DNA from 3 places in the Pseudolabrys sp. FHR47 genome. Region 1 is predicted to be linked to each of the others. Evidence: riboswitches for the same ligand, from Rfam matches in the RefSeq annotation. Region 1 holds a riboswitch; each other region holds the start of a gene.
What was found. Region 1 has a riboswitch for thiamine pyrophosphate ahead of E8Q40_RS07965 (hydroxyethylthiazole kinase). Riboswitches for the same ligand answer to the same signal wherever they lie in the genome.
Positions count from the first base shown of each region.

Region 2: it holds a riboswitch for thiamine pyrophosphate, as region 1 does, so the genes downstream of both, E8Q40_RS06365 (hypothetical protein) here and E8Q40_RS07965 (hydroxyethylthiazole kinase) in region 1, are expected to answer to the same signal.
Region 3: it holds a riboswitch for thiamine pyrophosphate, as region 1 does, so the genes downstream of both, thiM (hydroxyethylthiazole kinase) here and E8Q40_RS07965 (hydroxyethylthiazole kinase) in region 1, are expected to answer to the same signal.

Region 1 is NZ_CP039740.1:1,619,679-1,622,947, forward strand. Features, by position in the region: gene E8Q40_RS07950 (cytochrome c) at 1-105, shown strand, start outside; gene E8Q40_RS07955 (DMT family transporter) at 174-1,121, shown strand; gene E8Q40_RS07960 (Lrp/AsnC ligand binding domain-containing protein) at 1,264-1,506, opposite strand; TPP riboswitch at 1,662-1,774, shown strand; gene E8Q40_RS07965 (hydroxyethylthiazole kinase) at 1,885-2,568, shown strand; gene thiE (thiamine phosphate synthase) at 2,575-3,234, shown strand; gene thiD (bifunctional hydroxymethylpyrimidine kinase/phosphomethylpyrimidine kinase) at 3,231-3,269, shown strand, end outside.
Region 2 is NZ_CP039740.1:1,272,653-1,275,921, forward strand. Features, by position in the region: gene thiC (phosphomethylpyrimidine synthase ThiC) at 1-1,319, opposite strand, end outside; gene E8Q40_RS06365 (hypothetical protein) at 1,316-1,732, opposite strand; TPP riboswitch at 1,727-1,825, opposite strand; gene E8Q40_RS06370 (ATP-binding protein) at 1,852-3,153, opposite strand; gene E8Q40_RS06375 (response regulator) at 3,150-3,269, opposite strand, start outside.
Region 3 is NZ_CP039740.1:1,326,423-1,329,691, reverse strand. Features, by position in the region: gene glcF (glycolate oxidase subunit GlcF) at 1-188, opposite strand, end outside; gene thiM (hydroxyethylthiazole kinase) at 286-1,062, opposite strand; TPP riboswitch at 1,137-1,241, opposite strand; gene glcE (glycolate oxidase subunit GlcE) at 1,279-2,493, opposite strand; gene E8Q40_RS06605 (FAD-linked oxidase C-terminal domain-containing protein) at 2,531-3,269, opposite strand, start outside.

The DNA of each region.
Region 1 (3,269 bases):
ATCCGGAATACCTCGCAACTCAGCGACGCCGACCGGCTGGCGATGGCGACCTACATAAAATCCCTGCCGGCGGTCGAGGGCCCGCCACGGCCGGCGAAGAAGTAAAAAGCGGAGCACCTGCGCGCAAAAGAGGGGCGACAAGGCCGTCGGCGAGGGTTATGGAGAGATTCTCCATGCACGAGCCGTCGCCCGACCTCCTCAAAGCCATCGGCTTCAAGATCATCTCCGCCTTGCTCTTCGCCGCGATGTCCGCGCTGGTGCGGCAGCTTGGCGACACAGTGCCGGTCGGGCAGGTCGTGTTCTTTCGATCCGCTTGCGCTATCCCGCCCGTCCTGCTCATCTACGCCTTCCGTGGCGAGCTTATGAGCGCGGTTCGCACCAGCCGAGCTCTTGGCCATCTTGGCCGCGGCACGGTCAGCGTCTGCGGTATGTTCTCGAACTTCGCGGCGCTGGCGCGGCTGCCACTGGCGGACGCCACCGCGATTCAGTTCGGGTCGCCTCTGATCACCGTGGCCCTAGCCGCCATCATTCTCAAGGAACGCGTGCGCATCTTCCGCTGGACCGCGGTCGCGGTCGGCTTTGTCGGCGTGATCGTGATGCTGATCCCGAATTTTGATGCGAGCCGATACACGGCCGCCGGGGTCGGCGCGACTGCGGCGATCGGTTCGATCTTGGCGGTCATCGCGGCGTTCTGCAATGCCGGCGCGGTAATCCAGACGCGCCGCCTGACGCAGACCGAAACCACGTCATCGATCGTCGTTTATTTCTCGCTGTCCTGCGCCATCGTCGGCGCGCTGACGCTGCCCTTTGCATGGCACACGCCCAGTCGTGAGGAACTGATGGCGCTGATCGCCACCGGAATTCTCGGCGGGGTCGCCCACATCTTTCTGACAGAGAGCTACCGCCACGCCACCGCGTCGGTCATCGCGCCATTTGATTACACGTCACTGATCTGGGCATTGCTGCTGGGATACTGGTTCTTCGGCGAGTTGCCGAGCACGCTGGTCTATGCCGGCGCGGCCATCGTCGCCGGCGCTGGGCTCGCAGTGCTGTGGCGCGAGCGGCGTCTCGGCATTAGCCGGGCGCCCGAGGAGGAAGGGCCGCGGCGGCCAGAGATTTAAGGCAGCAATTTATCTGTTCGTCATGCGCGGCATAGCCGTTCGAAGAGCGGCGTCTCTTCGGGACGCCTATGTCCATGCCATCCACGCCTTCACGCCGGCCAAGACTTGAATGCCCGGCGTAAAGCCGAGCATGACATGACGCTCACGCCGTAAACGCCTTGAAGGTGATGATCGTGTAGGTGTCCTTGATGCCGGGGATCGTCTGCACCTTCTCGTTGACGAAGTGTCCGATGTCGGATTTGTCGTCCACATAGAACTTGGCCAGCAGGTCGTAATCTCCCGCCGTCGAATAAATCTCCGAGGCGATCTCGGCTTCCGCCAATTCATTGGCGACCTGATAGACCTTGCCAAGTTCGCATTTGATCTGGACGAAGAACGGGGTCATCGCGGGTCAGTCTCCGGGCGGGCGGGGCGTTTCCTGCAACACAGCAAAATCGCGCGGACCTGGCAAGGCGGGGCTTGGTGCCACGTGTGCCGGCGCCACCCGGCATTGCGCGGGCGCCTCTTGCCATGCCGCGCCTGCAGGTCTAGTTATCGTGCAGCGATCTCGTGGGGTGTCCGGCGTCGTGCCGGGCTGAGAGGCCGGAAGTCCGGTCAACCCAACGAACCTGATCCGGGTCATGCCGGCGGAGGGAGAGAGATGCAGGAACCGACAGTCCCATTGCGCCAGTTCGCCTTGCCCGCAGAGCTTGTCTCCGCGGCGGCGGCCGTGCTTTCGCGGGTGCGCGGGAAATCGCCTCGAGTCCATTGCATTACCAATTCGGTGGCGGAGAATTTCACCGCCAATGTGCTGCTGGCGCTGGGCGCCATTCCGTCGATGACCCTGTCGCCGGTCGAGATCGGTGCTTTCGTCGGCCGCGCCGATGCTCTGCTGGTCAATCTCGGCACCTTCGGCCGCGAGCGCCGCGAGGCGACGTCGATCGCCGTTGATACCGTGGTGCAAAGCGGGCTGCCCTGGGTTCTCGATCCGGTCTTTGTCGACCGCGCACCGCCACGCGCGACCTACGCCCAGGATCTGCTGTTTCTCCGCCCGACGGCGATGCGGCTCAACGCCGTCGAGTTCGCGGCGCTTGCCGGCGCCGGCGACGGCCTCGACGACGTGCGCAGCTATGCGCGCCAGCGTGACATCGCGATCGGCCTGTCTGGCGCGCGTGACCTGATTGCAGATGGCCGGCGTGCCGCGTCGGTCGCCAATGGCGACGCGATGATGGCCCGGGTGACAGCGATGGGCTGCGCTGCCTCGGCGATGGTCGCTGCCTGCCTCGCGGTCGAGAAGGATGCCTTCGTGGCGACCTTGGCGGCGATGCTGATCGTCGGCGTCGCCGGCGAAATGGCGGCGGAGACCGCGCGCGGTCCCGGCAGTCTCGCGGTGGCGATCCTCGATGCCCTTTATTCCATCGACGGCGACGCGCTCGTGGCGCGGGCGCGCGTTTCTTTGCACGAGTAACAACCGATGACCCTCGACCTTCGGCTCTACGCGCTAGTCGACCCGGCAGTCGCCGGCGGCCGTTCGCTGCCCGCGCTCACCGCGCTGGTCGCAGAGAGCGCGACTTTGGTGCAGCTGCGCGATAAGCACGGCTCGACGCGCGTCATGATCGAGGAGGCGCGCGATATCATGGCGGTGTTGCGGCCGCGCGGTGTGCCGCTGCTGATCAACGACCGCGTCGACGTCGCGCTCGCCACCGGCGCGCAGGGCGTACACATCGGCTGGGACGACATGGAGGTCGCCGACGCGCGGCGTCTGCTCGGCAAGGACGCCATCATCGGCCTCAGCATCCAGACGGCCGAGCAGGCCACGGCGGCACCGCTCGACCTCCTGAATTACGTCGCCATCGGCGGCGTGTTTGCCACGACGTCGAAGGACAATGTGTCGAAGCCGATCGGCATCGAGGGCCTGCGCGATCTCGTCAGGTTCATTCGCGCCCGCAAGCCGGGCTACCCGATCTGCGCTATCGCCGGCATCAACGCCGGCAACGCCGGTGAAGTGATTGCCGGCGGCGCCGACGGCGTGGCGGTGATTTCCGCGCTGTCGCTCGCGTCCGATCCGGCGGCGGCGGCGCGGGAGATGCGCACCGCGGTCGACGCCGCGCTCGCCGAAAGGAATCCGGCATGACGCCGGTCGCGCTGACCGTCGCGGGATCGGACTCC
Region 2 (3,269 bases), 350 kb from region 1:
GCTTCGCCGCACTCTTTAAGCTGCTTGTCCATGTTGATCTTGATCTTGTGCATCGGCACGTGGCCGGGGCCTTCGATCATGACCTGGCAGCCCTTCTGCCAGGCGATCTGCGTCAGCTCGCCGAGCGTTTCCAGTTCGGCGAATTGCGCGCGGTCGTTGGCGTCGGCCTGTGAGCCGGGACGCAGGCCGTCGCCGAGCGAGAACGACACGTCATACTTGCGCATGATGTCGCAGATTTCCTCGAAGCGCTCGTAGAGGAAGCTCTCCTTGTGCCGCGACAGGCACCACTTCGCCATGATCGAGCCGCCGCGCGAGACGATGCCGGTGACGCGGTTCGCCGTGAGCGGCACGTAAGCGAGCCGCACGCCGGCGTGGATAGTGAAATAGTCGACGCCCTGTTCGCACTGTTCGATGAGCGTGTCCTTGTAGACCTCCCAGTCGAGCTTGACCGGATCGCCGTCGACCTTCTCCAGCGCCTGATAGATCGGCACGGTGCCGATCGGCACCGGCGAGTTGCGCAGGATCCATTCGCGCGTGTTGTGGATGTTGCGGCCGGTCGACAGGTCCATCACGGTGTCGGCGCCCCAGCGGATCGCCCACACCATCTTCTCGACTTCTTCCTCGACCGACGACGTGACGGCCGAGTTGCCGATATTGGCGTTGATCTTCACCAGGAAGTTGCGGCCGATGATCATCGGCTCGAGTTCGGCGTGGTTGATGTTGGCCGGGATGATGGCGCGGCCGCGCGCGATCTCGTCGCGCACGAATTCCGGCGTAATGAAGGCCGGCAGCGCGGCGCCGAAGCTCTCGCCGTCGGCGATGGCGGCCTCTGCGCGGTCGAGCATCTTTTTGCGGCCGAGGTTCTCGCGCTCGGCGACGTAGATCATCTCCTTGGTGACGATGCCGGCCTTGGCGAATTCGTATTGCGTCACCGGCTTGCCGTCCAAAGCGCGGAACGGCTTCGGCGTGTTGGGGAAGTTGCGGGCGAGGTGCTTGCCGGAGACGTTGCCGTTGTCGACCGGCTTGATCGGGCGGCCGTCATATTCCTCGACGCCGCCGCGTTCCTTGACCCATTCGATGCGCGCGCGGGGCAGACCCTTCTCGACGTCGATGGCGACATTGTCGTCGGTGTAGGGGCCGGTGGTGTCGTAGACCGGGAGGTTCGGCTCCTTGGCCTCGGGCGAGAGGATGATCTCGCGGATCGGCACGCGCAGATCCGGCGCCGCCGTTGGAATCGAGTAGACCTTGCGCGATGCAGGCAGGGGGCCGGTCGTGACTTTCGGCGTGGCGAGATCGGCGGGGGCGACGGGCTTGTTCATGATTTCAACTCCCTGCGCTGGCTTTGCGGCCGCTCCGCCACATAGCCCTTGAATGTGAGTATGCCGCCGACCGTCAGAAGAAAGGCGGCGGCGATATTGAGGAACGTGTCGTTGCCGACGGCGCCGACGAAGACCACGAGATGCGGTGCGAAGACGCGGAACACGCCGATGACGGTGAGCACCCAGCCCATGAGCGTCACCAGGCTGCGCCAGTCGCGCGACCAGCTCGGGTGGACGTTGAGAATGGCGAGGCCGGCGGTGAGCATGATCACGCCGGCGAAATATACCATCGCGCTGTGCTCGAGATAATCCCGCGCGATCTGACGATAGGCGTCACGGCTGACGAACAGGCCTATGCCGATGACCGCAAAAACCGGTCCGGCGATCCGCGCGATCAAATAGGAAGCCTGCATCGATGTGTCCTGTCCCTTCGCCGGCATGACCCGGATCAGGTTCAAAGGGACTCTCTCAGCCCGGACCGCAGCCGGGCACCCCTCGGAATGGCGCTAATGTAGGCTGCCGGCCTGCCGTGTCAATGCGGCGCGGCCGAGGCGGGCAGCGCGATGCGGGCGATCAGCCCTTGCGGCACGCGGTCGTTGAGCGTGAGGGTTCCCCCATGCGCTTCGGCAATGGCGCGCGCAATGGCCAGTCCCAGGCCGAACCCGGCGCCTTCGTCCATGGCTCGGGCCGCATCGCCGCGGGCAAAGGGCTCGAGCATCGCGGTCTTGTCCGGGTCCGGAATGCCCGGGCCGTTGTCCTCGACATCGATATGTACGACGGAGCCGGGAGCGGAGAGGCGGATCGAGACGACCGAGCCGTAGCGAGCCGCGTTGTCCACAAGATTGACCACCGCGCGGTGCATCTCGTTCGGGCGGATGACGAGCGTGAGGTGGTCGGGCCCCTCGTACGTGACGGCGTGACCGAGGTCGGCGAAGTCGTCGGCGATGGTCTGCAGACCGGAGGCGATGTCCACCGAGCTTTCGGCTTCGCGCGACTGGCCGTCGCGCAGGAACGACAGCACGCTCTCGGTCATGGTCTTCATCTGGTCGAGGTCGCGCAGCATCTGCCCGCGCAATTCGGCGTCGCCGATGAACTCGCTGCGCAGGCGCAGCCGCGTGATCGGCGTGCGCAGATCGTGACTCATCGCCGTGAACAGCCGGGTGCGGTCGTCGACCAGCGTCTTGATTCGGCCACGCATGCGGTTAAAGGCGCGGGCGACGGCGCGGATTTCCTCGGGGCCGCGTTCGGGAAGCGCGGCGACCTGGTCGTCGAGGCTGAAATTTTCCGCGGCCTGCGCGAAAGCGGAGAGCGGATTACGCAAGGCGAGCGCCGCCCACAGGCCGAGCAGCGTGACGCTGACGAGGATGAACATCGCCGACAGAATCAAAGGCCCGCCAATGCGCGGTGGATGCTCGGGAGGCATGGCGGCGGTGACGATGTCACCATCGGGCAGGGTGATGGCGACGGAGGCAGCCGAGAGCGGCGCAAATTTGAACGCGGCACCGAGCGCAGATGCCAAGGCGCGGAAGCGACGTTCGCTTGCGTCGGCCATGACGGCCACCGGTGCCGCCGATGCCAACGTGAGTTGAAAGCGCGGGAAGACCGATGAGGCGCGCGCCAAGGCGGCGGTGCGTTCCGCTTTCGGCGTCGCCGCAACCAGTTTGACTGCCGCGGAGAGCTGAGCGAGTCCCTCGTCAGGCGGACCGAAGCGTTCCGGTTGGATTACATACAGGCTGACGCCGATGACGGCGTGGATAGCAATCAGCGACACGAGGATAAGGAGCGCGATCTGCCCGCCGATGCGGTTCACGAATAGCGTGCGGATGCCGCTCATGCCGGCTCCACGGAAGGCGCGAACATGTAGCCGCCCGAGCGCACGGTCTTGATCACCGCCGGGTTGCGCGGATCGGCCTCGATCTTGCGACGCAGGCGGCTGATCAGGATATCGAT
Region 3 (3,269 bases), 290 kb from region 1:
CGGTTGTTCTCCAGCATGTCCTTGATGAGGTAGATGCGGCCGCGCGGTGAATCGAGCTCGTCGCCGAGGAGCACATAGGTCGGGCAGGTCGCGGTGCAGAAACCGCAATGCACGCAGGCGCGCAGGATCTTGTCCGCCTCAGCGATCTGAGGATTGGCGAGCTGAGCGAGCGTAAAGTTGGTTTGCATCGACGATTGAACCCGGACTTGCGGCGCGGTGAGGCGGGCAGATCGAAGCGCGCTTTCGGCGCGTCGGTCAATCCTCCCGGTCCGCTTGTGAGCCGGCTCAGGCCGTCAGCATGTCCCGACTCATCAAATGGAGAGCGTCGCATAGTTCGGCCGGTAAATGCCCCGGTCCGCGACAGTTCCGCGCCGCTGCCGCGCCTGCGACGCCGTAGACGGTCAGAGCCGCAATGGCCGCGTCACACGGCGGACGCACCGCGGTAAAGGCGGCAACGACTGCGCTCAAGGCGCAGCCCAGCGCGGTCGATAGCGGCATGAGCGCATGACCACCGTCGATAGACGTACCGCCCTGCCCGTCGGCAACGAAGTCTGTGGCACCGGTCATGGCGACGACGGCACGTGTGCGACGCGATAGCATCGCGGCGGCGACCGCGGCGTCACCGGTGTCAACCAGCGAGTCGACGCCCTTGCTGCCGCCCGGCGCGGCACCGGCCAGGCTCTGCACTTCCCCGGCATTTGCGCGGATGACGGCCGGGCGGAGGGCCGCCAGTTCCTCCGATACGCGGGTGCGGTAGGGCGTCGCACCGCAGCCGACCGGATCAAGCACCCAGGGCTTACCGAGTGCGTTCATTCGGGCAACGGCCTTGCGCATCGCCTCGACCCAGGGCGGCGACAGGGTGCCGATATTGACGCACAGCGCATCCGAAATGCCGGCGAAGTCCTCGACTTCCTCGGCGGCGTGCACCATCGCCGGCGAAGCGCCAAGCGCCAGAAGCACGTTGGCGGAAACGGTCATGGCCACATAGTTGGTGATGTTGTGCACGAGGGGCCGCCGCGCCCGCAGGTCCTGCAGCGCGGACCAGACGTCGTCAGCAGGCATTCTTCCGTTCATCGCAACCTCCTTGGAGGGCGGCGAGCGGAGCGCAATGTTGCAATGGAGAATGCTGCGATGGAGATCGAGCCATCCCACTTCCCTCCGCCGGCACGACCCGGATCAGGTTCTACGGGTTGGCGGCACGCCGCCTCTCAGCCCCGCGCGGGGCACCCCGATTGAGATGAAAAGGAAGCTAGGCGGTCCCGATTGAAGGCGCAACCATTACACCCCCGCCCACATGCGGCCGGGATTAAATACGCCCTTGGGGTCGAAACTATCCTTCACGCGCTTGGTCAAGGCCGCGAGGGCCGGCTCCTGCGGCTGGAAGACGTCGACGGACGCCCGCAGCGCCACGGGGGCACGAACGAGCGTGGCATGGCCGCCGATCTCGGCAACGGCGCGGCGGATGGAACCGGGATCGGCCTCGTTTTCGAATGGCATTGCCACCCAGACCAGCCCGCCGCCCCAGTCGTAGAACATCTGCGCCGCCGGCGTGATGAGATCGACGAGCCGATGCGCCGACGCCGGCGCGGTGGAGATGCGCCACAGCGGCCGGGCGCGCGCCGTCTCGGTGGCGAACGGAGCGACTTCGCGCACCGTGCGCCACAGCGCCTGGGAGTCGGCGCCGCCAAGCGCCACCGCGGGGCCGAAAGGCTGCATCAACTTGATCAGCATCTCGGTGCGGTGCGTCACCGACGGCGCCACCCCTTCGAGCCGCAGAACAGTCGAGGCTTCGGGGTTCGGCAGGCCGTCGAAATACGAGGCGACATGGTCCGGCAGATGCGCCGCCGCAGAGACGTCGCAGGACGAGCCTATCGCCGCCGCCATAGCCGCGCAGGCCTGCGCGTCGTCAAGGCCTTCGACCACGACGGTCGCCTCGGTTTCCGGCTTCGGCAGCACCTTGACGGTGACCTCGGTCATCGCTGCCAAGGTCCCCCAGGACCCGGCCAGGACCTTGCAAAGATCGTAGCCGGTAACGTTCTTCACCACCCGGCCACCGGTCTTCACGGTTTCGCCGCGGCCGGTCACCATCGTGGCGCCGAGAAAGTGATCGCGCGCGGCGCCGGCCTTGATGCGGCGCGGCCCGGAGAGATTGACCGCCAGCGTTCCGCCAATGGTCCCCTGCCTGGCTTCCTGGCCGAGCAATGGCCCGTAATCCATCGGTTCGAAATCGAGCTGCTGATTGTTGTCGTGGAGCAGCTTTTCGATCTCCGCCAAAGGCGTGCCGGCCCGCGCCGAGAGGATGAGTTCCTCCGGTTCGTACAGGGTGACGCCTGTAAGTGCCGACAGATCGAGAGTCATGTCCGTCTGGCTCGGCCGCCCCAGCGCCCGCTTGGAGCCCGAGCCGACAAGCTCGAACGACTTTTCGTTGGAGACAGCCCAGCGGACGGCTTCTTCGACGTGGGCGGTGTCGGTGGGTTTGAGGGTGTCGGTCACGAACTGGCTCGATTAGCGATGAGGAACATGACCGCTATCAGAATCGCGGCAAATCCGGGAACGGCATCTGCCCGCCCGATATATGCATACGGCCGAGTTCGGCACAGCGGTGCAGTTGCGGGAAAACCTTGCCGGGATTGAGCAGACCCTTGGCGTCGAAGGCGCATTTGACGCGCTGCTGCGCGTTGAGGTCGATTTCGGAGAACATCGCCGGCATCAGGTCGCGCTTCTCGATGCCGACGCCGTGTTCACCAGTCAGCACGCCGCCGACCTCGACGCAGAGCCGCAGGATATCGGCGCCGAATTCCTCGGCACGGTCGAGTTCGCCGGGCTTGTTTGAATCATAGAGGATCAGCGGGTGCAGGTTGCCGTCGCCGGCGTGGAACACGTTGGCGACCCCGAGTTGATACTTCTCCGACAGTTCCTTCATGCGCGCCAGCACCAATGGCAGCTTGGCGCGCGGGATGGTGCCGTCCATGCAGTAATAGTCAGGCGAGATGCGGCCCGCCGCCGGGAACGCCGCCTTGCGCCCGGCCCAGAACAAGAGCCGCTGTTGTTCCGACGTCGATGCCTGGCACGATACGGCGCCGCAGTCTCGGGCGATGGACTCGACGCGCTCGATCAGATGATCGACCTCGCGCGACGGCCCGTCGAGTTCCACGATGAGCAAAGCCTCGACATCGAGCGGATAGCCGGCATGGACGAACTCCTCGACCGCATGGATCGCTGGCCTGTCCATCATCTCCATGCCGCCGGGAATGATGCCGGCGGCGATG